4 regions of the Pelagerythrobacter marinus genome follow, and region 4 is predicted to be linked to each of the others. Evidence: riboswitches for the same ligand, from Rfam matches in the RefSeq annotation. Region 4 holds a riboswitch; each other region holds the start of a gene.

Region 1 (5,445 bases), 1.6 Mb from region 4:
CATCAGCGGATCGATCCATTCGATCGCGGCGACGCTTGGACGATCTATCCTCCGCCCTCGGTTTTCGGCCAGCCCTGCCATGCGCCGTCTCAAGCCGTCGACCACCGAAGATGTCCGCTCGGACAATCCCGCCGCTTCGGCGACCTTGGCGAAATCGCCCCACACATCCTCCAGCGTGTCGGGCGCCAGCGAGAGCAGGACCGGTGCGGTTCCGGTCCACTCGCTCAGTGCCTCCTCCAGATCGGCAGGGGTAACCGCGCAGACCGCGCATTGCGACTGCGTCAGGATGAGGTCGGGCCGCAGGTCGCGCAGCAGCGCGGTGTCGACCTCGTATACCGACAGACCCTGCCGCACGATTCCCTGAACCCGGTCGTCGATCTGGCACGACGTCAATCCCTTCTCCAGCTTGGTGGACGTGACGACCGGCAACCCCTTTACGGATGGCGGATAGTCGCATTCGTGAGAGCGACCTACGAGGTTCTGTCCCAACCCGAGCGCGACGGCGATCTCGGTCGCGCTCGGCAGGAGAGACACTATCCGCGGATGCGCCATGTCAGGCGAGCCGCAGCCGCGGCGTGGGTCCGAAGAGTTTTGGAGCGGTGCTGGTAAGGATCCAGTAGGCGCCCGAAAGTCCTGCGAACCACAGTGCATCGTTCGCGAAGATCTGCCCCACGATCGGCATCGCGAAGGTCTCGGTTCCGCCTACGACCAAAGTGAGCCCGAAGAGCGCAGCCTCGTAGACGAAGAATCCGATCAGAAAGGCACTCAGCGTCCGAAACGAACTCAGCTCGTCACGTTCGCCCATGACGGCGGCACCTGCAAGCATTGCCAGAACCGATGCGATGCCGAGCGCACCGCCCCAAGCGAACGCATAACCCGTATGCGGGTAGCCGAGAACGGTGAACCCCAGCACCTGGTTGGTCGCCCAGATCGCGAGGATCGTCGCCAGCGCGAGCGAGCGGTGCATGGTCGCGGCGGTCACGATCGCCAGAGCCACGAACGGCATCATGCAGGCGGCGGCCAGCGATCCGCCCACGGTCGCCAAGGCGAGTGTGACAGGCCATGCGAACCTAGCAGCCTCCGACTGCGCCGTGATTTCATCCGTCATCGAAATTCTCCCTAGAAGCGTGCGCGCGCGCCGACGGCGAACGAGCGTCCCGGCGTCGCGAAGCTGAAGACATCCTCGTAGTCGGCGGCCGTCAGGTTCTCGACCCGGCCGAACAGCTCGACATTATCCATGACCCTCACGTCGGCGGCGACGTTCAGCAGCAGGTAGTCGTCCAGTTGCACGCGAACCGGCACGAAGGAGGGATCGATGAAGGCGCTGTCGATCGTCTCGCCATTGTAGCGCGCGACGAGCGTGACCCCTCCCGCATCCCCGGGAACGCGCCAGTCGACGGCCAGACTGGCGGTATGCGAGGGCCGACGTACCTCGCGCGTGCCATTCTCGCGGGAACGCAGATAGGTGTAGGCTCCATTGACGCGCCAGGCCTCGCCCAAGCGCGCCTCGCCGGACACTTCGACACCGTTTCTTTCAGAGACGGTGTCGCGATTGCTGGGGCTGGCGACGAAGTTCGGGGGCGGAAAGGAAGTGAAGATCTCGTCGTCCAGTTCGCTTTCGAAATAGGTGACCCCAATCGAAGCGCGCTCACCGAACAGCGATTGGTCTATCCCGATCTCCCATCCGCTCGACTTCTCGGGCCTCAAGTCGGGATTGCCTATAAAGCGACCGTCGACGAAACCGTAGAGTTCGTAGAACGAGGGGTTCTTCACCCCCGATCCTGCTGCCCCGCGCACCCGCGTAGCCGCAGCGATCCGATAGCTCGCCTGAAGTCTGTAGGTCGTCGTATCGGCGAACTGGTCGTTCCAGTCCCTGCGAATCGAGGCGGACGCGCTCGCCCGGTCTCCCAGATCGATCGCATACTGGCCGACGAGGCCGATATTGTCGATCTGCCGACGACCGGTAAATGCGAAGCCGGTCGGATCGGTGTTACGGAACCGTTCGCGTTCGACGTCGAGAGCCGCCGTGACCCGGTGTGTGAGACCGCCAGCTTCGATACGCAACGTCGTATCGTAGGACCCTTTCAGCCTCTGCCCTTCACTGCCGTAGCTGCGTCCAGTCGAAGCGAAACCGTCGCGCCGGGTGTCCGCGATCTGTGCCGACAGCGCATGGGTCCAACGATCGTCGAGCAGGTCCACCTCGCCCCGCACCAGCGCGTAGACAGCCTCGTTCTGGAAACGGTTGCCGGGGCTATCGACCTGGAATCCGAACGTCGGGCTTGCCGGATCGGAATCGCTGTCGTTGAATTCGGCATCGGTGCGTGCGTAGCGCAATACGCCGGTAAGGCGTGCATCGGACGTAGGCGCGAACGTCGTCTTGAGAGACACCGCACCGCTGTCGTTCGCAAGGTCGCGCGTGCCGCCGCGGGCGCCTGGCGTGCCATCGGTGGTGTTGAGCGTGGCGGACAGCGCATAGTCGAGATCGCCGCTATATCCGGCGATCCGGGCAGCACCGTTCAGCGTGCCGAACGAACCGGCTTCGATACGCGCGGCCGCCCCGGGAGCATCGCGGCCGCCGAGCGTGATGTACTGGATGACGCCGCCGATCGCGTCCGATCCGTAGATCGCGCTCTGCTGCCCGCGCAGCACCTCGATCCGCGCCGCCTCGTCGGCGATGAGCGTTCCGAAATCGAATTCGCCAGCGTAGGGGTCGGACACCTCGATCCCATCGATCAGGACGAGCGTATGATTGGCTTCGGCCCCTCGCAGCCGGATCTGCGTCTGGCCGGGAACCCGCCCGACCGCGACACCCGGGACGTCGCGCAGCACGTCGGACACCTCGCGCACTTGCCGCCGATCGAGGACCTGCTGGTCGAGGATCGTGACCGATCCGCCAACCTGATCGATCGGCACGGGATCGGTCGCGCGGTTCCCGGTAACGACGATCGAGGTCGTGGAGGTTTCAGGATCGGCATCGGGATCGATCGTTTGCGCGAGCGCCGGACTTGTCAGGAATGCGGAAGACAGAAGCAATAAATGAACGTATTTCATAGACACGAATTTCCAGGGCGCCAGGCGACTTGGCCGGAGCGTCCGCGCAAACGCGGTCGACGAGACTGCCAGGGGACGGACGCGTGCATCCCCCGGCGGTCCTGCCGATGCGGCTCCAACCGCTACTCGTCGCCCAGACGAAATTCGTTTCGCGCCCGGCCAATCCCATGAGCCCGGCAAGAGCGACACGCACCGGTCGGTCTCCTGGCTCACGGGTCACTGCACGCGACATACCTTCCCAGACGGACATCGCCGCCCAGTGGTCGTGGAGCGAACCCCACTCATGTCACGCGCTCGCCGCTTACAGTTGCAGGGACAGCCGCAGAATTGGCCCGGCAAGACCTCACTGCGTTCCCGTTACCGGCACGCACTATCGGCGAGCGATTTCGCCGACGCTGGACGCTCTAGACTTCACCCGAATGTTCGGCAAGCATGAGCTTGCATAGTCGAGCGACCAATCAGCGCGCTCACTCGGGAGCTTGAAGAACGGATGGCTGGAAGAACTATCGGTGCTGTAACGGCGGACTTAAGTTGGTAATGTTGCCCGGACCAAAGTGGGAAACGCCATTGGAGGCCAGAACCTGGCTCATCGAACAGCGCCGCGTATTGAAGTGGTCCCATAAGGACGTGGAGAAAGCCTTTTTTTCATGCGCGGTCAAAAGTGATCTTTATATTGGACCCGGCGGAGGCAGCAGATTTGATCGGGCTACGGAAAAGCGCGTGGCTCGATTCGAACGGGAAGGCGACGCTATCCCGGATTGGATGTTCTGGATGCCTCTTGTCGTTCAGCACGCGCAGGTCGCGTATGAAGATCGCTGGGACTGGGAACGCGAGAACATCCCGCAACACAGCGATGTCAGGCGCGAGCGCGAAGAAGAGGAGTATTACGCTCGGCTGTTCGAGCTCAACGATCAGGAGATCGCTCTCTTGTCTCGCTTTCGAGAAATGGACCGCGACGAGCGCGAGGTTCTCGGGGCGATGCTTGAACCACAAACCTTTTGCAAAATCAGAGCTTCACTGGCGCGAAACTCCAACGGCTCGAAACTCTAAGCGGGCCATTCGCTTCAAGGTAGTTTCGAGCAGCCGGCGCACGGCGATCAGTCTGTGTCATCCGGCCAATCGTCATAGCTGTCCGGCAGATGGCTCAGATCCTCAGGCGGGGTCATGAACTCTTCTCGCTCCATCTTCGTCATCATGTCGGTCCGGATGCTCTTCTGCAACTGCTCGTCCCAATCGGGAATTGCAGAAATGCGCACCAGCATCACTTCGACTTCACCGTTATCATAAATCTCGAACGTCCGCGTCTTCGCAAGTTCGACATAATTGCCGAGATCCTGCGCGAGCTCGTCGACCGAGATGCGAAAACATGCATGTGGTTTCATGGGATCAGAACCTTTCGATTGCTTACAACAATCCCGCCGACCGCTGAGCCGTGTGGGCGATGCGGTCGGGCAGGCAAAAAGGTTCGTGAGCGTGATAGCCAATCGGGCGCGGAATGGAAGCCCCGCTCGCAGCTTTCGATGAAAGCGCGCTCTTCTAGCGTTCGAGCTGACGCATCAGATACCCCGCGCCTGCCGGCGTGACATTCACAGCGATCGCGAGCTTGTTGCGTGTCAGCGAAGGCAGTGCGACCCGCAGCTCGGCCGCTTCGGCGAGCCGACTGCGCCTGGTCCGCTGGAAACGCGTGCGCAGATCGCCCACATCCCGCTCCATCCGACAAAGCGACCGATAGGCGGCGGGAGCTTGTTCGGCGATGCAGTCCGCGACCGCCGCGGTCCATTCCTTCGCCGAACCGCACAGGAACTTCTGTCGCGGTACCAGCGAGGGAAGCGTATGCGCCGACAGTCCTGACCGCCGCAACATGGCCGGGACCATGAGGTAGGCGAGCCAGGCCTTGGGATGGTCGTGGTTGAAAGCGATCTCACGGCCGTCCGGTAGCCAAGCGACCAGGCGGGTGTGATCGGCGGACCTGTCGATCAGTCGACCCATCTCCGCCATGCGTGCGCCGATCGAGGCGAGCGTAGGTTCGAGGTCGGGTTCTTCCGCCATCCGTCGCAGCGCCCGCCACAGCGGGCCGTAGTGCACGAGATCGGCATTCGCCCAGATCGCCGCTTCGCGCTCCGGATCGATCAGTGAACCAAGCAGACGGCGGACTTGGCGGGCGTGCGGACCTCGGTCCGGTTCGAGACTCTCGAGGAAGTAATGGACGATCGCGACGACGCTCAGCGGATCGTTGCGCCCTTCGCCGCTACGGGGCGGCAAACCTGAACCGGCGAACCAGGCTTCGATATGGTTGGCGTCGATCGGCACGCCGGCGTTGCATGCGGATCTGGCGGCGCCCTCGAAACGCGCGCGGATGGTCCAGGCGACCCGCGCCGGGCTATGGGCGAGGCG
Region 2 (7,592 bases), 1.4 Mb from region 4:
GCCCCACGCCCGAAACCTCGACCGAGGTGACCGGGTTCACCCTGTCCGGCGGCCTGTTCGGCCTCTGTGCGACCGTGCAGTTTCCCAATACGCCGCACACCATCACGCAAGGCGGCGGCAACTTCACCGTCGACGATGTCTACGCAGACACCACTTTCACGGCCGGTGATTGCCAGGGCGATCTCACCGGAACGGTCAGCGCCGGTGTCGTCAGCGTCAACGCCGTTCTTCCCGAAGTCGATCCCGGCACGGGCGACTGCACGGTGGTCGGCACACTCTCCTGAACTCGCGCGCCTGTCCAGCGCGCGGGGCCTTCACCAGGCCTAGACTCGTGCCGCGGCCCATATCCGGGCCGCGGCACCACTTTTTGCAAGGTAGTTTCGTGCGGCCATTGCGACAGGTGCGATCCCATCTGGCGATCGGGGCCCCATCGGGGCAATCTCCGGGATCATGAGGAGGCCGACCATCTGCCGGGCCGGGGGGCCTCGTGCGGCGATGTCGCTCCTCGCCATGCTGGTCGCCTGTCCGCTCCACGCGCAGGGCACGGTACGCGATCGCGCAGGACCGCTCGCGGAGCGCGCGAGCACCGCGAATGCGGCGGAGGCCGACGGCCCGGCCGGCCCGGAGGCCGACATCGTCGTTATCGCGCCGCGCCGCGGGGAAGCGGTCGTGGCGGCGGAAACCGAACTCGGCGAGGGGGAAATCGCCGCGCAGGGCGCGGCCACGATTTCCGACCTGCTCGAGCGGCTCGGCCCCCTCGTCGATCCGTCGGGGGAGGAGCCGGTCATCCTCGTCAACGGCAAGGAAGTCGGCTTCGACCGTTCGATCCTCGCCTATCCGCCGGAGGCGCTGGAGCGGCTTGGCCTGCTCGGGCCGGGGGCCGCGGCGCGATACGGGCACCCGGCGGGCAAGCGGGTGATCAACCTCGTGCTCAAGCCGTCGTTCGTCCAGCGCTCGGCCGAACTGGCGGGCCGCGTGCCCACGCGCGGCGGACGCCACGGCGGCGAACTGCAACTGGGACAGGTTGCGATCACGGGCGAAAGCCGCTGGCACGCCCAGGCCCGCCTGTCGTTCGATGGCCCGCTGCACGAGAGCGCACGCGAGCTTTCGTCCGGGGCGGTGGACCTGGCCGGCCACGTCCGGGGCTTGGCAGGCGAGGAGATCGATCCGGCGCTGAGCGCGCTCGCCGGAAGGATCGTGACGGTGGCACCGCTGCCGCGCACCAGCGGCCGCGACACCCCGGCGCTGCCGGCGTTCTTGCCCGCGCAGGACGCAGGCATCCCGGCGGAGGGGGCGCGCTACGCGACCCTCCTGCCCGCGACGCGCAACCTCAGTGTCACGCTCGGCCTCGGGCGACCGCTCGGCCCCTTCAGCGCCACCGCCAGCCTGACCGCGACCGCCAGCAAGACCGTCGACGAGCGCGGCCTGCCCGAGATCGCGACCATCCTTCCCGCCGAAAGCCGCTGGTCGCCTTTCGCCCGCGACGTCGTCCTGTCCCGTCTGCTCGACGGCGACGCCCCGCTGCGGGGCGAAAACGAGGCGCGCGCGCTGGCCCTGGCGCTTGCGCTGTCGGGGCCGGTCGCCGGCTGGCGCACCAACCTGTCGGCGACTTACGTCCGCAATCGGGGCCGCACCTTGCAGGAAGAGGGGATCGATGCCGCGAGAGTGGCCGCCATGCTGGGGCCGGGCGGTTCGCTCAGCCCTTACCGCCCGTGGTCGCGCAGCCTCCTGCGGGCCAGTCGCAGCCGTTCCGCAAGCGACATGCTGGGCATGCGGCTGAGTGCGGCGAAGCCGGTCTTCGCGCTTTCGGGCGCGCCGGTCAGCGCTCGCGTCACGCTCGACGGCTCGCACGCGGCGAGCCGGTTCGTCCCGCTCGATCGCCTCGGCAACGCGCTGGCGGGCGCAACCCGCACCGCCCATCGGCGCGCTTCGGGCGAGATCTCGCTGACGGTGCCGCTCGCGCGCCGCGGGGAGGGGGGGCTCGTGCCGCTCGGCGATCTCGCGCTCGATCTCTCGGCGGGTTTCCGGGCCGCTTCGGGCAGCACGCTGCGCCGGCAGTACGGGGCCGGCTTCACCTGGTCGCCCTTCGCGCCGCTGCGGCTGTCGGGATCGCTCGAACACAGCGAGACGGTCCCTTCGAACGACGATCTCGGCGCGCCGCGGCTGGAAACGGTGCGGCGCGTCTACGACTTCGCGCGGCAGGAAATCGCGGAGCCGCTGTGGATCACCGGGGGCAATCCCGCGCTGGGGCCGGGAACGCGACGAAGCCTGTCGCTCGCCGCGCGCCTGCAGCCGCTCGGCAGCCCGGTGCTCGCGCTCGACGTTCGTTATCGCCGGAACGACAGCGAAGGCGGCGTTGCGCCCTTCCCGGACCTGACGCCGGCGACCGAGGCGGTATTTCCCGAACGCGTGACCCGCGATGCCGCGGGGCGCCTGGTCGCGGTCGATGCGCGCCCGATCAACCTCGCGCGATCGGAGCGGCGCGAGCTGGCATCGGGCATTGCCGTGCGCCTGCCCGACCCGGCAGGTGGCGCCGCCGCGGGGGCCGTGCGTTACACGCTCTCGGTCAACCACACGTGGAAGATCGCGGACCGGATCGTGCCCCACGCGGGGCTTGCGCCGATCGACAGGCTCGCGGCCAATGGCCAGTCGCGCCACGTCCTCTCGGCCCGGGCTTCCGCCGGACGCAAGACGCTGGGCCTGAACCTGCAGGCAAGCTGGAGCAGCCCGGCGCGGGTGCGCTCTGTCAGCGGAGCGGCCGACTACCGCTATCGACCGCCGCTGCGGATCGACCTCGGCCTGTTCGTAGAGCCTGCCGCGCTCGTGCCTGCAGGCGGACCGGGCGGCGCCTTGCGCGACCTGCGCCTGTCGCTGGATGTCGAGAACCTGTTCGACACCTATCGCCGGGTCACCCTGTCCGGCGGCAGTCCCGCGCCCGGTTTCGCCCGCTACCAGGTTGATCCGCTGGGCCGCCAGGTTACGCTTTCGCTGCGCAAGACGTTCTGACGCGCGGCAGGGCAGCGGGCCGTCCAGCGCGCCCCTGTCGCCGAGGCGATCGCCTGCCGGGCTATTGCCATCGGCAGGCCGGATGGCGCAGGGGCGGGCCATGGTCGATCCGGTTCCTTCCCCCTGCCGCAATGTCTGCCGCGTTTCGGCGGACGGGGCGCTGTGCGAGGGGGGCGGGCGCACGCTGGACGAGATCGGGCGCTGGGCGGCCGCTTCGGAGCGGGAGCGGCGCGCGATCGTTGCCGCCGCCGCCGCGCGGCTTTCGCAGGTCAGGCCGGGCCGGTGACGGCCAGCGCCAGGCCGTCGGCGCTTCGATCGATCCGGGCGGCGACCCCGAACACATCCGCCAGGCGCGCCGGGCTCATCGTGTCCTCCACCGTGCCGTCGGCCACGATCGCGCCGTCCTTCATCCACAGCAGGCGGTCGGCATAGCGGGCAGCCAGCGCCAGATCGTGCATCACGGTCAGCACCCCGTGCCCCGCGCGGGCGGCCCGGGCGAAAAGCGCCGCGACCTCGTGCTGGTAGAGCGGATCGAGCGCCGCGACCGGCTCGTCCGCGACCAGCAGGGGTGCCTCGGCCGCGAGCGCGCGGGCGAGGTGGACGCGGGCCAGCTCGCCCCCCGACAGGGTATCGGCGGCGCGGTCCTCCAGCCCCGCCAGGCGGCAGGCGGCGATCGCGCGCGCCACCGCGCGGGCGTCGTCGGCCGCCAGCCGCCCGGGGGCGACGCCGTGGGCAAAGCGGCCGAGAGCGATCACGTCGCGCACCGGGACCGGCCAGGCCAGCGGGCGCGTCTGGGGCAGGTAGGCGACCTTGCGGGCGCGCGCGGCGGGGGAGAGGCTGCGCACCTCGGCCCCGTCGATCGTCGCGCTTCCCGCGCTTGGCGGCAGCAGGCCGAGGGCAAGCCGCAGCAAGCTGGACTTGCCCGAGCCGTTGGGCCCGATCAGCATCGTCAGCGTGCCGGGCGCGAGGCGAAAGCTCGCCTCCGCGACCAGCCGCCGCCCGCCCGCCTCGAACGACAGGCCTCGCGCCTCCAGCACGCTCATCGCGACAGTCCCCCGCGCGCCGCGATCCAGGCGAAGACCGGCGCGCCGACGAGCGCGGCGACCACGCCCAGCCGCAGCTCGGCATCGGTCGGCAGGAGTCGCACCCCGATGTCGGCGAGGACGAGCACCAGCGCGCCGAGCAGGGCCGACGGCACGAGCAGGCGGGCCGGGTCGTGGCCGACCAGCGGGCGGACCAGGTGCGGCGCGACGATCCCGACGAAGCCGATCGCGCCGGCCAGCGAGACCGCGGCCCCGGTCGCCAGCCCCGCGCCCAGGATCACCGCGAGCCGTTGCCGCCGCAGGTCGAGGCCGATCCCCTCGGCCGCTTCCTCGCCCAGCGTCAGCGCCGCGAGCCCGCGCCGGCTGGCAAGGAGCACTCCGACGCCGAGGACGAAGAAAGGCGCGGCATGGGCGAGATCGGCGAAGCTGCGATTGGCCACGGTGCCCAGGGTCCAGTTGATCATGTCGGCCAGGGTGAAGGGATTGGGCGCGAGGTTCATCAGCAGCGCCATCAGCGCGGCGGAGAAGCTGGACAGGCCGATCCCGACGAGGATCAGCGTGACCGCCGATCGCGCGCGCAGCGCGGCAATGCCGACCAGGACGGTCGCGGCGAGCGCGCCGGCCACTGCGGCCAGCGGCAGGACAAGCGGCCCCGTGCCGGCGAGGCCGAAGAACAGCACGAAAGTGGCGAACAGCGCGGCCGTGGCCGAGACGCCGAGAATGCCCGGTTCGGCCAGCGGATTGCGCAGCAGCCCCTGCAGCGCAGCGCCGCTCATCCCCAGCGCCGCGCCGACCATGGCCGCCGCCAGCGCGCGCGGCAGGCGGATCTGCCAGACGACGAGCACGTCGCCGGCTTCCCCGCCCAGGGCAAGCGCGCCCAGCACCGCGCCTGGCGCGAGGGCGACCGAGCCGAGGAGGAGCGCGAGGAAAATCCCCCCGGCAAGGAGGGCGCCGAGGGCAATGTTCGTGCGCGCCTTCACCGCGTGGCCCCTTCGCTCACCCCGGTTCGGGCCCGGGCGAGCGCCTCGATCGCATCGACGAGAAACCAGCCGCCGCAGCTGGTCCAGGCGCCTTCGAGCGCGACGACCGGGCGTTCGGCCAGCTGCGCGCGGGCCACCGGGTGGCGCGCCGCGCTCCAGCGGTCGGTCTGCCCCGTCGCGCCGTCGTAGAAAGCGGCCGCGATCACGTCGGGCCGCTGGTAGGCGAGCCGTTCGAGGGGGAGGGCGTTCCACCCCGGCCGGTCCTGGAAGTTCGCCAGCCCCGCTGCGCGCAGGACCTCGTGAACCAGCGTTCCTTCGCCCGAGGTCACGCCGCCCGGCGTCATGTAGAGCGCGGCCGGCGCGCGCCCGGCGGCGGGCGGGGGCAGGGCGGCAAGGCGGCGATCCATCGCTGCCGCGACCCGTCGCCCTTCTTCGGGCGCGCCGAGGGCATCGGCCAGGCGGACCACTTCCGCGCGCACCTCGGCCAGGGTCTGCGGGAAGCCGATCTGCACCACCGGGATGCCGAGATCGGCGAGGAACGGCACGACGTCCGCCCCCCCGCCGTAGGAGCGCACGACCAGATCGGGCCGCAGCGCGGCAATGTCCGCCGCGCGCGGGCGCGCCGTGGGCAGGCCGCGGGCCTGCGCGCGCATGTAGGAAAAGGGCTTGGCCGCATCGGGGGAAAGCGCCGCGATCGCGCCGCGCTCGGCGAAACGCAGCACGTACTGGTCGGCGCAGTAATCGAGGCTGACGATCCGTTGCGGCGGCCCGGACGGGCGCTCTACCTGCGCCGGGGGCCCCGCGCAGGCCGCCAGAACGATCGCGGGCAGCACGGCCAGCGCCCGCGCGGCGCGCCGGGCGCGGCAGGCGATGCGCGACATCCATGGCATGGGCTGCACTTCCCCGGCGGTGGCCCGGCAGGGGGATTCCGGTCCCCCGCGCGGCCCTGGACAGTCATGGCCCGCCGGGCAGGGCCCGGCGCCGGGAACCCGGCCGGTGGCTGTCGCTGCTGCGGGAAACGCGGTTTCCCGTCGGCTGGAGCTGACCCGGCTCCCCCGGACGAACGACGCGACGGCAGGTCTCCTGGCTCGCGGATCGGCGCCCTGGGCCGTCTTCCCGGCCGCGCCCGCATGAAAGCGCGGGCGGCCAGTGACGCGGTGGCCCGGGGCTCCCCGCTTACAGTTGCGGGCACAGCGCCGGCCTTGCACCGGCTTCCCTCTTCGCCGCGCGTGCCTGGGCGCGCGCGGAACCGTCGCTCCGACCAGTGCGGCGGCGGCGCGGGCTTGTCAATCTTTCCCCGGCCGCGAAGGTGGGCCTCTACGCCGCTTCCATCGCCTTGCGCATCCTCGCCAGCGCGGCGGCCTTGAGCTGGTGGACCCGCGGCACGCTGACATCCAGCACGGCGGCGATTTCCGACAGGTTCAGTTCCTCGACGAAGTAGAGCTGGATGACCAGCTGGTGCCGCTCGCCCAGCGCCGACAGCGCGGCGACCAGGCTTTCGCGGTCTTCCTGTTGCAGGACCTGCCGCTCCGCGTCCGGCTCGGCCGAGGCGAAGGCGGCGTCGGTCTCGCTGTAGCATTCGTCGAGCGAGGCAAGCCGCGTCTCGGCAAGATCGCGTTCGTACTGCAGGAATTCCTTCACCGGCATCTCCAGCGCTTCGGCCAGCTCGGCGGCCGAGGGTTCACGGTCGAGCGAGCGGCGCAGTTTCGCCCGCGTTGTCTCGAGCTGCCGCCGGCGGCTGCGCGCCCCGCGCGAGTCGGGGGAGGCGCTGCGCAGGAGATCGACCATCGCCCCGCGCACGCGCAGCTTGGCATAGGCGGCGAAACCGTCGTCGCTGGGCGAATCGTGCTTCTGCGCGCACTCGGTCAGGGCCACCAGGCCGGCCTGCATCAGGTCGTCCACGTCGATCGTCGGGCCGCCGCTGCCCGACAGGTGCCAGGCGAGCTTGCGGACCATCGGCAGGAACCGGGTCACCCGGTCGCCGACGTTGCCGCGATAGGCTTCCGCCGCGGCGAACTGGGTATGATCGAGCTTCATGCGGCCATCGCCTCCGTTTTCATCTCCATGCCCGCTGCGGGCCCTGCGCCCGGCCCCGGCTGTGCGGCGTCCTGCGGGCCGGCCTCTGCGGCGGCCTGGGCCGGGGCCTGGGCGCCAGGCTGCGCGGGCGGGGCCTGCGCGGCGCCATCGTCCTCGCCCCCGACAACCGCGATCACCTCGATCGGCTGGGAGACGGGCAATTCGTTGATCGACAGGACCGTGCAGCCCGGCGCGCGCAGGCGCAGCAGGCCGGCGAGCGGGCGGCGCGCGCGCGGCTGCACGATCAGCGCCGGCGCGCCCGCGCCATGGGGCCGCTCGGCCATGATTGCGGCGATCCGTTCGCCGATCGACCGGGCCAGGTCCGGCTCGATCACGATTGCGCCGCTGGCCGGGTCCTGCATTCCGCCGACGACCATTTCCTCCAGCTGGGCGGCCAGGGTGATGACCGGCAGGCGCTGGTCGGGCGGGCAGAGGCTGCCGACCAGCATCGGGCCGAGGTCGGCGCGCAGCATGTCGACCAGCCTTT
Region 3 (7,592 bases), 790 kb from region 4:
TGCTGAAGGCGCGCCACCGCATCTTCCTGGTCGGTTGGGATTTCGACACCCGCATCCACCTGGCCCTGGGCCGCAGGTGGTTTCACCGCATCCTGCGCCGCAACTATCCCCGCCGCCTGGGCAGTTTCCTGATGTGGCTCGCCCGCCATCGCGACGGGCTGGAAATCCGGGTGCTGAAATGGAGCCTTGGCCTGTTCCAGTTTTTCGCGCGCGGATACATGCTCGTGGACCTGGCGCGGATGGCCGCGCACAAGGGGATCACCTTCAAGTTCGATACCCACCACCCGGTCGGCTGTTCGCACCACCAGAAGATCGCCGTGATCGACGACAAGCTGGCCGTGTGCGGCGGCATCGACATGACGCAGGACCGGTGGGACACGCGCGATCACCTCGAGCGCGATCGCCGCCGCCGCCGGCCGCACGGCAGGCGCTATGGCCCGTGGCACGACGCGACGATGATGTTCGAGGGGGAAGCCGCCCGGGTCCTGGGCATCCTCAGCCGCGAACGGTGGGAGCGGGCCGGGGGCGAGAACCTCGACCAGGTGCCGATACCCGGCGAAAGCCTGTGGCCCGATGCCCTCGCGGTCCAGTTCGAGGACGTCGAGCTGGGCATTGCCCGCACCCGCGCCCGCTACGACGGGCTGGAACGGGTGTGCGAGATCGAGGAACTCCTGCTCGCGCAGATCGCCCGCGCGCGCCGGTTCATCTACAGCGAGAACCAGTATTTCACCTCGCGCCGCATCGCCGAGGCGATCGGAGAGCGGCTGAGCGAAGACGACCCGCCCGAAATCGTGATGGTCCAGCCCAAGACGGCCGAGGGCTGGCTGGAACAGCAGGCGATGGACCACGCCCGGGTGCGGATGATCGAATGCCTGGCGGAGTTCGACCACAAGGACCGTTTCCGCATCTACGTGCCCCATACCGGCGACACGCCGATCTACGTCCACGCCAAGGTGACGATCATCGACGACGAGATCCTGCGGATCGGCTCGGCCAACTTCAACAACCGATCGATGGGGCTCGACAGCGAATGCGACGTCTTCATCGATTGCCAGCGGCCGGCCAACGGCCACGTCGGCCCCGCGATCGCCGCGCTGCGCCATTCGCTGCTGGGCGAGCATTGCGGGCTCGAGGCGGAGGAGGTCGCCCGCCTGCTGGAGCGCGACCCGTCGATGCACCGCCTGATCGCCGAGCACGGCCAGGGGGAAGACCGTTCGCTGCGCGCCTACGACGTGCCGGACCTCAACGGGGTGGAAGATACCCTGGCCGAATCGGGCATGCTCGACCCCGAACGGCCGGACGAGATGTTCGAGCCGTTTGCCAAGGGCGGACTTTTCCGCAAGGGGAGCATGCTGCGGCGCGCCGCGCGCCGCGCGAAACGGACACGAAAGAGGATCGGATTATGAGCAGCCTGGTCGGGCCGGACGAAGACGTATCGCGGGGCAAGCCCCCCGTTCCCGACGAGGTGCAGGAGGCGATTCGCACGCTGATCCGCTGGGCCGGCGACGACCCGGAGCGCGAGGGGCTGCTCGACACGCCGAGCCGGGTCGCCCGCGCGTGGAAGGAGTATTGCCTCGGCTATGCCGAAGATCCCGCGATCCACCTCAGCCGCGTGTTCGAGGAAGTGGGCGGATACAACGAGATCGTCCTGCTCAAGGACATCCCCTTCCAGAGCCACTGCGAACACCACATGGCGCCGATCATCGGCAAGGCGGCGATCGCCTACCTGCCGACCGACCGCGTGGTCGGCATCTCGAAGCTCGCCCGCGTCCTCCACGGGTTCGCGCGCCGGCTCCAGGTGCAGGAACGGCTGACCGCCGAAGTGGCCGACTGCATCTGGGAACATCTCCAGCCCCAGGGCGTGGCGGTCGTGATCGAGGCGAGCCACAGCTGCATGACCGCGCGCGGCGTTCGCACCCCCGGGGTGACGATGACCACCAGCCGCATGATGGGCACGTTCCTCGACGACCCGCGCAGCCGCGAGGAAGTGCTCAAGCTGATGGGATACTGAACGGCAGCGGGCGGCCTTCGCGGTTCACGCTGACGAGGGTGAACAGCGCGCTCGCCGCGCACCGGCGTTCGCCCGTCAGCACGCCTTCCGACCACAGTTCCACCGCCACGCGGACCGAGCTGCGCCCGGTCATCTTCACCCGCGCCACCAGTTCCACGATGTCGCCTTCGACGATCGGTGCGACGAAATCGATCCGGTCGGAGGAGGCCATGACGAGCACCTGGCGCACGTGGCGGGTGGCGGCGATGAAGGCCGCCTTGCCCATCATCCGCAGCGCGTCGCCGCCATAGAGCGTGCCGTAATGGTTGGTCTGCCCCGGGAAGACCATGTCGAGGATGCGCAGCGGCGCCCCGCCATGGCCATCCACGTCCTCTTTCGCGTCGCCGTGCGCCCCGGGGGGCGCGGCGAGCGGGGGCAGGGGAAGGCGCGTGTCCGGCCCCTTGCGCGCGACCATCGCGAACCGTCCGCGCGTGCACAGCCGCCGTTCGCCGCTGACCGGCGCTTCGGCCACGAGCTCCACCTCGACGTCGAGCGAGGACGCCCCGACCCGCACGACGCGCCCGGTCACCTCGACCATGTCGCCTTCGTGCGCGGGCGCGGCGAAGTCGATCTTCTCCGATGCCGCGGTGACGAACGGCGCCCGGCCATGACGCGAAGCGGCGAGGAAGGCGACCTTGTCCATGTGCGCCAGGGCGACCCCGCCGAACAGCGTGCCGTGATGGTTGGTGTCGCCGGGAAACACCATGTCCACCAGGCGCACGGGCGGGCCGGGTTGGGCGGCCGGTTGTGCTGGCGTGATCTGCCCGGGTGTCATCGTCGTCGCCTCCTTCACATGGCGGCAATGCGTCGACCGGGCACGTGCAGCCGGCCGCGCGGGCGGGCGCTCCGGCTGCCAGCGACCCGACCGGACACCCCGCCGGTGGTTCGTTTGCAGCGCCCGGGCAGGTCTCCTGGCTTGCGGGTCGTCGCGATCGGCCTGGCCTTCCCGGGGTGGGCCCGGTGGCGCTTCGTCGGCCGTCGCTCTCCGCCTACAGTTGCGGGGGCAGCGCCGGATTCGGACCGGCTTCCCGTCTTCGCCCCGGCGCGCGGCCGGGGAACCTGGGCGCGTGTTTCGGTTCGGATCGGGCCGGCGCCACGGCCGGCCCGTCCCCCGTTGCGGTCAGAGCTGGCCGAGCATGTGCTCCGCGCTCGAGACCGAGAAATCGCCCGGCTGTTCGACGTTGAGTTCCTTCACCACGCCGTCTTCGACGATCATCGAATAGCGCTGACCCCGCTGGCCGAGGCCGAAACCGCTGCCGTCCATCGTCAGCCCGGTGGCCTGGGCGAACTCGCCGTTACCGTCGGCCAGCATGGTCACGTCCGACGAACCGGCCTGGTTGTTCCAGGCGCCCATGACGAAGGCGTCGTTGACCGCGGTGCAGGCGATCTCGTCGATGCCCTTGGCCTTCAGGTCGCCGGCCTTTTCGACATAGCCGGGCAGGTGGCGCGCCGAGCAGGTCGGGGTGAACGCGCCCGGCACCGAGAACAGCGCAACTTTCTTGCCCTTGAAGTATTCGCCCGCCTGGACTTTCTCGGGACCCTCGTCGGTCGCCTTCACCAGCGTCACATCGGGAATCCTGTCGCCAACCGAAATCGTCATCTCGCAATATCCTTTCGTCGTCCCGTCCGTTCGCGTGCCGATATAGAGCCTGCGGTGCGCGCGGCAACGGCAAAGGATATAAAGATCGCTTTATATTTGCTTCGCGACAGGGCCGTCGCTACATCCGCGGGCAGGAAAACGGGCGCGCCCTGCGCGCCGCCAGACAGCAGATTTCAGGAGAATTCCGTGGCCGACGCCAAGCAGGATTACATCGTCAAGGACATCAGCCTCGCCGATTACGGCCGCGACGAGATCGCGATCGCCGAAACCGAGATGCCCGGCCTGATGGCCCTGCGCGAGGAATATGGCGAGGCGCAGCCGCTGAAGGGCGCGCGCATCACCGGCTCGCTGCACATGACGATCCAGACCGCGGTGCTGATCGAAACGCTGACCGCGCTGGGCGCCGAGGTCCGCTGGGCGACCTGCAACATCTTCTCGACGCAGGATCACGCCGCCGCGGCGATGGCGGCCAACGGCGTGCCGGTCTTCGCGGTGAAGGGCGAAAGCCTGGCCGATTACTGGGACTACGTCGGCAAGATCTTCGACTGGTCGAGCGAGGACGATCCCGACTGCACGGCCAACATGATCCTCGACGACGGCGGCGATGCGACGATGTTCGCGCTCTGGGGCGCGCGGATCGAGGCGGGCGAGGAAATGCCCGCGCCGCAGAACGCCGAAGAGATCGAGATGCAGCGCGCGCTCAAGGCTTTCGTCAAGGCCAGGCCGGGCTATCTCACCAAGTCGGTCCAGGCGATCAAGGGCGTTTCCGAAGAAACGACCACCGGCGTCATGCGGCTGTACCAGATCGCCAAGCAGGGCAAGCTGCCGTTCCCGGCGATCAACGTGAACGACAGCGTCACGAAGTCGAAGTTCGACAATCTCTATGGCTGCAAGGAATCGCTGGTCGACGCGATCCGCCGGGCGACCGACGTCATGCTGGCGGGCAAGGTCGCCTGCGTGGCGGGCTACGGCGACGTGGGCAAGGGCTCGGCCGCTTCGCTGCGCGACGGCGGCGCGCGGGTGATGGTGACCGAGATCGACCCGATCTGCGCGCTCCAGGCGGCGATGGACGGGTTCGAAGTCGTGACGATGGAAGAAGCGGTCGGCCGCTGCGACATCTTCGTGACCGCGACCGGCAACGAGGACGTGATCACGGCCGAGCACATGAAGGCGATGAAGCACATGGCGATCGTGTGCAACATCGGCCACTTCGACAGCGAGATCCAGATTTCCGCGCTCGACAACTACACCTGGAAGGAAATCAAGCCGGGCACCGACCTGGTGACCTTCCCCGATGGCAAGTCGATCCTGGTCCTCGCCAAGGGCCGCCTCGTCAACCTCGGCTGCGCCACCGGCCACCCGAGCTTCGTGATGAGCTCCAGCTTCACCAACCAGACGCTGGCCCAGATCGAGCTGTTCACCAAGTCGGACGAATACCGCAACGAGGTCTACGTCCTGCCCAAGCACCTGGACGAGAAAGTCGCCGCGTTGCACCTGGAGAAGCTCGGCGTCACGCTGACCAGGCTGAGCCAGAAGCAGGCCGACTATATCGGCGTCCCGCAGGAAGGGCCGTTCAAGCCCGAGCACTACCGCTACTGACGCGCGCTGGCGCCCGGCGGCGAGCGGCGGGCATTCGCCCGGCCCCTGCCGCCGGGCCGCCCGCCGGGGCGGCCGGGAGCACCCGGGGCGAGCGCGGCAGGATTGGCGTTGCATCGCGGGCGCTTGCCGCATAGCTGACCGGCATGGACCTTTCCCCCACCGCGCTGGCGCTGATCGGGCTGCTGCTGGCAGCATGGACTGCCGGCGCCGCATGGCTGATGATCGCGGCGGCGGCCAAGGCGCGGGCGGCGGAAACGAGCCGCAAGGCGGCCCGCAGGCTCGCCCGGATGATCGACGAGGCGCCGGCGATCCCGCTGCTGGTCCGTGCCGACATGCGGATCGAGGCGTCCGAACGGCTGGCCGGCTGGTTCGGCCTCGACCGCCTGCCGGCCTATCTCAGCGAACTGTCGGGCAGCGGGGGCGAGGGCCTCTCGCGCGATCAGCTGGAAGACCTGACCCGGCACGTTCGCCGCGCGCAGAAGACCGCCGCACCGTTCCGCATGGCCCTGACCCCGCCGGGATCGCAGCGTAGCCTGGCCCTGCGTGGCGCGCTGGCCGACCCGCAGGTCTCGCCCGGCGGGGCGGCGCTGATCTGGGTGTTCGATTTCAGCGAGAGCGAAAGCGAACTGGCCCGCCTGCGCGAGGAGGCGGCGCGGGCGCAGGGCGATTTCGCCGCGCTCGTCGGCCTGATCGAGGCCGCGCCGATGCCGATGTGGTTCCGCGGCACCGACGCCCGGCTGCGGCTGGTCAACGGCGCCTATGTCGAGGCGGTCGGCGCGGCCAATGCCGCCGACGCGGTCGATCGGCAGCTCGAACTGGTCGAGCAGGTGGACGGTCTTTCCGCGGCGCAGGTGGCCCTGCAGTCGGCCGAGCACGACGCTCCGATAGAGCGGATCGTGACAGCGACCGTGGCCGGCGAGCGGCGCTCGCTGCGGGTCAGCGACCTGCCGCTGGGGCGCGAGGGCATTGCCGGATACGCGATCGATATCGAGGACATGGAGGAACTGGCCCGCGAATTCCGCGCCTTCCGCGAGGCGCAGCGTTCGATCCTCGACCAGCTTTCGGTCGGGGTCGCGCAGTTCGACGCGCGCCGCCGCCTGACGTTCGCCAACCAGCCGTTCCGGCGCATTTTCGGCGTCACCCCGGGCACGGTCGCCGCGGGTCTCGATTTCGAACGGTTCCTCAGCGATGCCCGCGATGCCGGGAAGACCCCGGTCGTGCGCGATTTTCCCGCCTGGCGGCGCGAACATGCCGAGTGGTTCAGCGCCGACGAGCCGCGCGAGGAAGCCTGGCCGCTGGCGGACAAGACCCACTTGCGCGTTGTCGGCAACCCGATGCCCGACGGGGGGCTGGTGCTGGTGGCGGAAGACCGGACCGAACAGCTCGCGCTATCTGCCACGCGCGACACCCTGCTGCGCACGCGCACGGCCACGTTCGACAGCCTGTTCGAAGCACTCGCCGTCTTCGCGCCCGACGGGCACCTGCAGCTGTGGAACCGCAGCTTCGCCGGGACCTGGGGGCTGGACCCGGACCTGATGGACCGGCACCCGGCCGCCGACCGCCTGATCGAGGCGCTGGCCCCCAATCTTGCCCGGCCGGCCCAGGCCAGGGCCGTGGGCGAGGTGATCCGCGCCGCCACGCTCGACCGCAAGGAAAAGGGCGGGCGCATACAGCTGGCGGACGGGCGCACGCTGGAATTCGCCGGCGTCCCGCTGCCCGATGGCAACGGCCTGCTGACCGTGCTCGACATCACCGACTCGGTGAAGGCGGAAGAGGCGCTGCGCGAACGCAACATGGCGCTGGAAGAGGCGGACCAGGTCAAGACGCGCTTCCTTGCGAACATGAGCTACGAATTCCGCACCCCGCTGACCTCGATCGGCGGCTTTGCCGAACTGCTCGACAGCGGAGCCGCGGGCGAGCTTTCGGAGCAGGGGAAGGACTATGTCCGCGCGATCCTCGATTCGGTCGCCCGCCTGACCGACCAGGTGGAGGACGTGCTCGACCTCTCGCAGAGCGAGGCGGGCCTGCTGCCGGTGACGAAGGAGCGGATCGCCCTGATGCCCTTCGTCACGCGGATCGTGCGCGAGCGCGAGCAGGCGATCCTTGCCGGCGGCCTCAATCTCGACCTGGAAGGCAGCTCGGTCGGCAAAGTCGATGCCGATCCGCGCCAGCTCGGCCGGGCGATCGGCCACCTGCTCGACAACGCGATCGCCGCGACCGACAAGGGCGGGCGGATCCTCGTCAACCTGACGCGCGAGCCGGACGGGGTGAAAGTGGTCATATCGGACAATGGCCGGGGGATGACCGCGGGTGAACTGGCCCATGCGCTCGATGGCCTGCGCA
Region 4 (7,592 bases):
TGATGCCGATCTTGCATTCGCCGGGGGTCAGCACGCCGGGGCAGTTGGGGCCGATCAGGCGGCTCTTGCTGCCTTCCAGCGCGCGCTTGACGCGCACCATGTCGAGCACCGGGATGCCTTCGGTGATCGCGACGATCAGCTCCATCTCCGCGTCGATCGCTTCCAGGATCGAATCCGCGGCGAAGGGCGGGGGAACGTAGATGCAGCTCGCGGTCGCGCCGGTCGCGGCCTTCGCCTCGGCCACGGTGTTGTAGACCGGCAGGCCGATATGCTCGGTACCGCCTTTGCCCGGCGTCACGCCCGCCACCATCTGCGTCCCGTAATCGAGCGCCTGCTGGGTGTGGAACGTGCCGGTGTCACCGGTCATGCCCTGGGTGATGACCTTGGTGTTCTTGTCTACGAGAATGCTCATTGCGTGTCCATTTCCTTGAATTCGCGCGCGATCTGACGCCAGGTGCCCTGCGACTCTGGTTCCAATTCTTCTCCGGGGAAGTGGATTTCGCCGCTTCCTTCATCGCCGCTCACGTCATAAAATCCCACTCCGTGTTTGACAGCTAAACTTCGGACGAGGGGATAAACTAGTTCGGCTTCTGACCAGCGAAATCCCGCATAAATTACATGATGCCCGATGCAATAATCACCAAGCCGATCCTCGACCCCCGGTTTCATTAGATCTTGGTCGGTCACTGATTCCGGACCGTTCATATTCGGGTAGCTCTGGCGAATATCCTCGTACCATGCGGCGAGAGCCGCCGTGGTATTTGTTGGATCATCGTAGGAGTGACCCTCCGACCACTCCGCTTGATGATGGTACCATTCAACGAAAGCAGCCCGCTCACGCGGTGCAACCTCTGCGTCAAAAACCATCAAATCGTAGCTCATAGCGTCTTCCTCACGCCAGCGAGCTATCGATGCCCTTGCACGCTTCGAGCAGTTCCTTGACCGCGTCGACGCTGACCTGGAAGTTGGCCTTGGCCTCGTCGTTCAGTTCGATCTCGACCACGCGCTCGACGCCGTTCGCGCCGATCACGATCGGCACGCCGACGTAGAGGCCGTCGACGCCGTACTGGCCGGTCAGGTGCGCGGCGCAGGGCAGGACGCGCTTCTTGTCCTTGAGGTAGCTCTCGGCCATCTGGATCGCGCTGGTCGCCGGTGCGTAGTAGGCCGAGCCGTTGCCGAGCAGCTGGACGATCTCGCCGCCGCCCTTGCGGGTGCGATCGACGATCGCGTCCATCTTTTCCTGGGTGGACCAGCCCATCTTGATCAGGTCGGGCACCGGAATGCCGGCGACGGTCGAATACTCGAGGATCGGGACCATCGTGTCGCCGTGCCCGCCGAGCACGAAGGCGGTGACGTCTTCCATCGAGACGTCGAACTCCTCGGCCAGGAAGTGGCGGAAGCGCGCGGAATCAAGCACGCCGGCCATGCCGACCACCTTGTTGTGCGGCAGGCCGCTGAATTCGCGCAGCGCCCAGACCATCGCGTCCAAGGGGTTGGTGATGCAGATCACGAAAGCGTCGGGGCAGTTGGCCTTGATGCCTTCGCCGACCGCCTTCATCACCTTGAGGTTGATGCCGAGCAGGTCGTCGCGGCTCATGCCCGGCTTGCGCGGCACGCCCGCGGTCACGATCACGACGTCGGCGCCGGCGATGTCCTTGTAGTCGCTCGTGCCCTTGAGGTTCGCGTCGAAGCCTTCGACCGGGCCGGCCTGGCTGAGGTCCAGCGCCTTGCCGGCGGGCATTCCCTCGGCAATGTCGAACAGGACGACGTCGCCCATTTCCTTCATCGCTGCGAGGTGGGCGAGGGTGCCGCCGATCATGCCGGCGCCGACGAGGGCAATCTTTTTGCGGGCCATGGTTGAGCTGAGTGTCCTTCACGCTACGCGGGACAGCCGATGCCTGGCCGTGAGATGCGCGGCCCCCCTGTCCCGCGGGAAGGCCACGCGCGGCGAACGGCAGCCGACCTAGGCCGGGGGCAAACCGATTGCAACCCGGGAAAGTCGAGCGAAGTCAACTATCTTTGCAACTAGTTTGCAATTGCAATAGTACCGGCGTGTCCGGCAGGCGCGCCGTCAGATCGCGATCCGCTGCGGCGTCTCCTCGTCGCGCTCCTGCGCCAGCAGCATGGCGGCGAGGTAGTCGGGCACGGCGCGGCTGAAGTAATAGCCCTGGCCGAGCGTGCAGCCGGCTTCGCGCACGGCGGTGACCTGCTCGATCGTCTCGAGCCCTTCGGCCACGATCTCCATGTCGAGCTGCGCGCCCATTTCGGCGACCGCGCGGATGATCGCCTCCGTCCGGCGCGAGACATCGGGGCCGGAGACGAAGCTGCGATCGACCTTGATCTTCTTGAACGGGTACTTGTTGACGTAGGAAAGCGAGGAATAGCCGGTACCGAAATCGTCGAGCGCGAAGCGCACGCCGCGGGCCGAAAGGTCGCGGATGAAGGCATCGGTCGCCTCGCTGTCGTCGAGGAACAGGCTCTCGGTCACTTCCAGCTCCAGCCGCGTCGGGTCCAGCCCGGCCTCGCGCAGGGCGCTGACGATGCCGAGCGCCGCGCCCGGCGCCTTGATCTGGAGCGAGGACAGGTTGACCGCGATCGTCACGTCTTCGGGCCACTGCGCGGCGGCCTTGGCCGCCTGGGCCGTGATCCAGTTGCCCAGCGTCACGATCACCCCGGTTTCCTCGGCCACCGGGATGAATTCGTCGGGGCGCATCTCGCCCTTCTGCGGGTGGAACCAGCGCACCAGCGCCTCGAACGTGCGGATGCGGCCGGTCGCGAGGTCCACGATCGGCTGGAAGAAGATCGACAGCTCGTTCTTCTGGATCGCGCTGCGCAGTTCGGCCTCGATCTCGCGCCGGCGGGCGAGGTCGCGGCTCATCGAGCTGTCGAAGAAGCAGGTCTGCCGCCGCCCGTTGACCTTGGCGTGATAGAGCGCGAGGTCCGCGGCCTGCATCACGCTGTCGGCATCGGGCCCATCCTCGGGCAGGACGGCGACGCCCAGCGAGGCGCCGATTTCCAGCCGTTCGCCGTCGATCCGCACCGGGCGCATGATCTCGGCATGGACTTCGCTTGCCAGGCGCATGCAGTCGGCCCGGCTCTCGATCTCGCAGAAGACGATGAACTCGTCGCCGCCGAAGCGCGCGACCGTGGTGCCGCTGGGCGTGATTTCCTGCAGCCGCCGTGCCACCGTCTGCAACACGCGGTCGCCGACCGGGTGGCCGAGCAGGTCGTTCACTTCCTTGAACCGGTCGAGGTCGATCCAGATCAGGCCCATCATCTGGTCCTCGTCGATCTCCATCAGCTTCTCCACGATCTCGTGGTTCAGCCCGGCGCGGTTGGCGAGGCCGGTGACGGTATCGGTCCGGGCGAGCTGCTGCATCTTGGTCGCCAGCCGGGCGCTGGTTTCGGCCGCCGCGATATTGTCGCGCAGCAGATGGAACACGCTCATCGTGATCGAGGCCATGGCCGGGACCATCAGCAGGATCGTGATCGCGAAGACCAGGAAGGGCAGCGACTGGAGATAGAGGCAGGCGAGGCTGATCGGCACGCAGACCAGGACCAGCTGGCCGATCGCGATCACCGGGCGGCCCGCGTTGCGCGCGCAGATCGCGATGCCGTAACCGATCGCGTTGGCCGCCATCATCACCTCGGCCGCCGGATCGACTTCGAGGATCAGCGCGGTCGCCGTCGCCGTCCCCAGCAGGAGGGCATAGGTGAAGGCACCGACCTCGTAGATCTTTTCCAGCGTGCTGGTGCTGGCATCGCTGTCGGGCGAAATGCCGAACGCGAGCATGACGCGCACCGCCGCGACCAGACACAGCGCGGCGCTGAGCCCGTACATGGCCGTGGAATCGCTGACGTAGGCGACGACCAGCGAGGAGACGATCCCGCTCGCCGCGCCGGCGGCCAGGCTGCTCGGCTGGGTATAGAGGGTGCGAACGAGGATACGGCGGACGCGTTCGGACAACGCATCGCCTTTCTGGAAATAGGACAAGGCCCTGGTGACCTTCCCCCGGGGTTCGCAGCTCGCCATGAAGACACCGTTACCCCAAAATTGGTCACCGCATAGTTAAGAGGTGCCTTACACCCCTTGCCGGTGGCCGCTGGAAGGCGGTGGAAACCCTACTGCGGGAGGGTTTCGGGCGCCGAGGGCGCGACCCCCTCGGTCCGCAGGCCGGCGGCCGTCGTCCGCTCCAGACCGCGGGCGAGCCGCGCGTCGAGCGTGCGGCAGATGCCGTGCCACCAGTCGTACGATGCGCGGTCGCCGGCGAAGAAGGCGCGCTCGGCCTGGCGGCGCGCCTCGCGCGCGGCGCCCAGGCCATGGCGGGCGAAGTGGTGGAGCGCGGCATGCAGCATCCGGTCGTTGCCCCGTTCGGTGCAGTTGTCATTCGCCGCGCGACCGGGCTTGCGCCGGCTCAGCGCGCGGGCAAGGGGGCTCTGCGTCGAACGGCGCGATGCGGCGAAATGGACCGTCATGACAAGGTAGGCCTTCCGGTATGCTCTTCGCGGCTGACGGCAAAGGCGGGTTGCGACTTGCGCGCCGCTCTAGGCGCGGCAGCCCTAAGCAGGGGTTTTGCCCTAGGGTTTCCGCCGCTTTAACGATTTGCGCCCGATCGGGGCGCAGGCCCCAGAGCAAAGGGGCGCGAGCGACCGGCTGGCAAGAAAGCCTTGCGGGAAAGACTTGCGAAAAGCCCTTCCGAAAAGGCCTCAGGGGCGGGCGATCCAGCGCCCGCTGTTCGCATATTCGGGCTTCACCCCGCCGCCGCCCGGCAGGTTGCCGCCGGCGGCGTCGGCCGCGCCTTCGCCCGGTCGCGCGGCCTGCCCGGCAGGCGCGGGGCCGGGGGGGAGGGGCGGATTGGCGGCGCGCGTGTCGAGAACGGCCCGGCCCGGCGCGGGCACGTCGCGCGCGGCGGCGAGCGCGGCGCCGGCGGCATCGCCGCGCGGGGCGGCCGCGACCGGCTCGCTCCCGCGATAGGCGGCGGTAAAGGCGGCCGGGCGTCCGGCCGATCCGCGCCAGCGGTAGAACCGGTGCGCGCCGATCACCCCGACGGTGTCGAGGCTCGGCGCCCAGTAGGGGTTGATCCAGATCGTGTGGTAATGGGTCGCCAGGCCGACCGGGGCATAGACGTCGCCCGAAAGCGCCTGCCGCGCGACCCGCAGCGCGCGGTCCCAGGCCGCCTTGACCGGCCTGCGCGCGAGCGAGCCGTCGCAGGTGAAGGTGAACTGGCAGCCGGTGCTGCGCTCGCTGCCCTGAAAAACGACGCCGCACACGCTGTTCGGATAGGTCGGGTGCGCCACGCGGTTGAGCACGACCTGGGCGACGGCTTTCTGCCCGCCCAGGGTCTCGCTCGCCGCCTCGTAATAGACGGCGCTGGCCAGGCAATGCAGCGCGCGGGCGCGGTCGATCGCGCTGCCGCCGCCGATGAAGCTGCGCGCGGCCGGGCCGGCGGTGCGCGCCGCGGCCAGTTCGGCCGCCTCGCCATCGCCGGTGCCGGTGGGGTCGAACACCGCGGCGAGGTCGTCGCGCGCCGACGGCACGACGCGCGGGCTGTCTTCGAGGAAGTAGAACGCCGAACCGGGGAACGAATGGCCGGCGCGTTCGAACGGCATCGGGCGGACGGTTTCTGCCGGCGCGGGCTGGGCCGCGGGCTGGCCGAACGCGTGCCAGTCGTCCGGCGCGGCCATCGCCGGCACGCCCAGCGCCGCGGCGACCGCGAGGATGCGCCGCCCGCGATGCCGCCCGGCCGGGCCGCCGCGCAGCAGGCGCGACCAGGCGCTCGCCGGCTTGCGGCGGGTGCGATCGGTCCTGGCCGGGCCGTGGTGCAAGCTGCGTCCTTTCGGTTGTCCGCCGCCGGGTGCGGGCGCGCCCCGGGCGCGTAGCAGCGCAAATGATGAACTGCGAACGCGCCGTCTCCCCCGTCCCTTGGCGGGACAGGTCGCAAGCGGCGGTTAAGCGGCGTGGCTAGCGAGAGGTTAACGCGCGCCCCGCTTGCCCGGGCCCGACGGCGCGGCTAAGGGCCGCCGCACGTCACGGGTTGTCCGCCCGCCCGCAAGGCGGCGGACCGAAGAGGGAAGGGGGTAGAAGCCCCCGCTGCCCCCGCAACTGTGACCGGGGAGTGCCCGTTCGGCAAGCCACTGGGGAACCGGGCCACCGGCAAACCGGGAAGGCGAAGCGCGGCGCGTCGATCCGGGAGCCAGGAGACCTGCCCGCCGACGGTCGTTCGTGCTGCCGGGCGGGGTGTACCGGAAGCAAGCGGAAGGGGCATGCGCCCCCGTTCCGTCATGGGCGACATTCGTTCGTGACAGGAGTATCCCATGCGTAACCACTTGATTTTCGGCACCAGCATCCTTGCGCTCTCCGCGCCTCTCGCAGCGCAGGACGCAGCCGACCCCTATGGCCAGTTCCGGCCCGAAGAGACCGAGATCACCGTCACCGCCACCGGCACCCGGATCGAGGTGGAGGACACCGGCCAGCCGGTCACCGTGATCGGCCGGGACGAGATCGAAAGCGTCCAGGGCGCCGACCTGACCCGCGTGCTGGAGCGCGTTCCCGGCCTGTCGTTCAGCCGCAACGGCGGCCCCGGCGCGGTGACCGGCGTGCGCCTGCGCGGGGCGGAGGGCGAGCAGCTCCTCGTCATCGTCGACGGGGTGCGCGTGTCCGACCCGGCGGCGCCCGGCGGCGGGTTCGATTTCGGCAACCTGCTCGCCACCAACCTCGGCAAGGTCGAGGTCCTGCGCGGGTCGAACTCCACGATCTGGGGCTCGGACGCGATCGGCGGGGTCCTGGTCGCCAGCACGCGCAGCGAAACCGGGCTGGAGGCGAGCGCCGAGTACGGATCGCGCGATACGCTGACCGGCGCGGTTTCCGGCGGCGTCGGCGGCACGGCCGGGTTCCTCGGCGGATCGGCCAGCTATTACCGCACCGACGGCTTCTCCCAGGCGGCCAGCGGCACCGAGCCCGACGGCTTCGAGCAATGGGCCGTCAACGGCCACGGGCGGCTCTACCTCACCCCCGGGTTCGAGGTCTTCGCACGCGGCCGCTGGGCCGAGGGCGACCTCGATCTCGACGGTTTCCCGCCGCCCGATTACGCGCTGGCCGACACCGAGGATACGCAGCACACGCGCCAGTACTCGGCATCGGCCGGCGCGGTCTACGACGCGGGGCCGCTGTTCGTCAGCGCCGCCTATTCCTTCGCCGATACCGAGCGCGCGAACCGCAGCGAGGGTGTGGACGATCCGACTTTCGCCAGCGACGGCCATTCGGACCGGGTCGAGCTGCGCGGCGAATGGCGCCCGATCGGGCCGCTGCTGGTCAATTTCGGGGCGGAGAACGAGTGGAGCGACTATCGCACGCTGACCGACGACGCGCGGCACAGCACGCGGATCTTCGGCGCCTATGCCCAGCTCGGGATCGAGATGGGGCCGCTTTCGGCCCATGCCGGCGCCCGGCTCGACGATCACGCCCGCTTCGGCAGCGAGACGAGCTTCGGCGCGGACGTCAGCTATGCCCTGGCCGGCGACCTGCGCCTGCGCGCGAGCGTGGGCGAAGGGTTCAAGGCGCCGACGCTCTACCAGCTCTATTCCGATTACGG

What was found. A riboswitch is a leader RNA that binds a small molecule or an ion and turns the genes downstream of it on or off. The one in region 4 is predicted to bind cobalamin.
Region 1: it holds a riboswitch for cobalamin, as region 4 does, so the genes downstream of both, T8T98_RS12900 (TonB-dependent receptor plug domain-containing protein) here and T8T98_RS05075 (TonB-dependent receptor plug domain-containing protein) in region 4, are expected to answer to the same signal.
Region 2: it holds a riboswitch for cobalamin, as region 4 does, so the genes downstream of both, T8T98_RS12295 (ABC transporter substrate-binding protein) here and T8T98_RS05075 (TonB-dependent receptor plug domain-containing protein) in region 4, are expected to answer to the same signal.
Region 3: it holds a riboswitch for cobalamin, as region 4 does, so the genes downstream of both, T8T98_RS09010 (acyl-CoA thioesterase) here and T8T98_RS05075 (TonB-dependent receptor plug domain-containing protein) in region 4, are expected to answer to the same signal.

The regions. Positions count from the first base shown of each region.
Region 1 covers NZ_CP139719.1:2,624,018-2,629,462, forward strand. Annotated here, with positions in the region: gene T8T98_RS12890 (cobalamin-binding protein) at 1-552, opposite strand, end outside; gene T8T98_RS12895 (hypothetical protein) at 554-1,108, opposite strand; gene T8T98_RS12900 (TonB-dependent receptor plug domain-containing protein) at 1,120-3,264, opposite strand; cobalamin riboswitch at 3,229-3,460, opposite strand; gene T8T98_RS12905 (hypothetical protein) at 3,619-4,101, shown strand; gene T8T98_RS12910 (hypothetical protein) at 4,149-4,433, opposite strand; gene T8T98_RS12915 (hypothetical protein) at 4,588-5,361, opposite strand.
Region 2 covers NZ_CP139719.1:2,497,521-2,505,112, reverse strand. Annotated here, with positions in the region: gene T8T98_RS12320 (hypothetical protein) at 1-284, shown strand, start outside; gene T8T98_RS12315 (TonB-dependent receptor) at 451-3,006, shown strand; gene T8T98_RS12310 (DUF1289 domain-containing protein) at 3,089-3,292, shown strand; gene T8T98_RS12305 (ABC transporter ATP-binding protein) at 3,276-4,049, opposite strand; gene T8T98_RS12300 (FecCD family ABC transporter permease) at 4,046-5,029, opposite strand; gene T8T98_RS12295 (ABC transporter substrate-binding protein) at 5,026-5,919, opposite strand; cobalamin riboswitch at 6,086-6,298, opposite strand; gene T8T98_RS12290 (sigma-70 family RNA polymerase sigma factor) at 6,347-7,066, opposite strand; gene T8T98_RS12285 (flagellar biosynthesis protein FlhA) at 7,063-7,592, opposite strand, start outside.
Region 3 covers NZ_CP139719.1:1,849,894-1,857,485, reverse strand. Annotated here, with positions in the region: gene T8T98_RS09020 (phospholipase D-like domain-containing protein) at 1-1,406, shown strand, start outside; gene folE (GTP cyclohydrolase I FolE) at 1,403-2,011, shown strand; gene T8T98_RS09010 (acyl-CoA thioesterase) at 1,992-2,825, opposite strand; cobalamin riboswitch at 2,935-3,128, opposite strand; gene T8T98_RS09005 (peroxiredoxin) at 3,171-3,650, opposite strand; gene ahcY (adenosylhomocysteinase) at 3,837-5,249, shown strand; gene T8T98_RS08995 (sensor histidine kinase) at 5,393-7,592, shown strand, end outside.
Region 4 covers NZ_CP139719.1:1,055,181-1,062,772, forward strand. Annotated here, with positions in the region: gene sucD (succinate--CoA ligase subunit alpha) at 1-412, opposite strand, end outside; gene T8T98_RS05050 (hypothetical protein) at 409-882, opposite strand; gene mdh (malate dehydrogenase) at 893-1,855, opposite strand; gene T8T98_RS05060 (putative bifunctional diguanylate cyclase/phosphodiesterase) at 2,072-3,967, opposite strand; gene T8T98_RS05065 (hypothetical protein) at 4,123-4,476, opposite strand; gene T8T98_RS05070 (cell wall hydrolase) at 4,708-5,826, opposite strand; cobalamin riboswitch at 6,016-6,225, shown strand; gene T8T98_RS05075 (TonB-dependent receptor plug domain-containing protein) at 6,316-7,592, shown strand, end outside.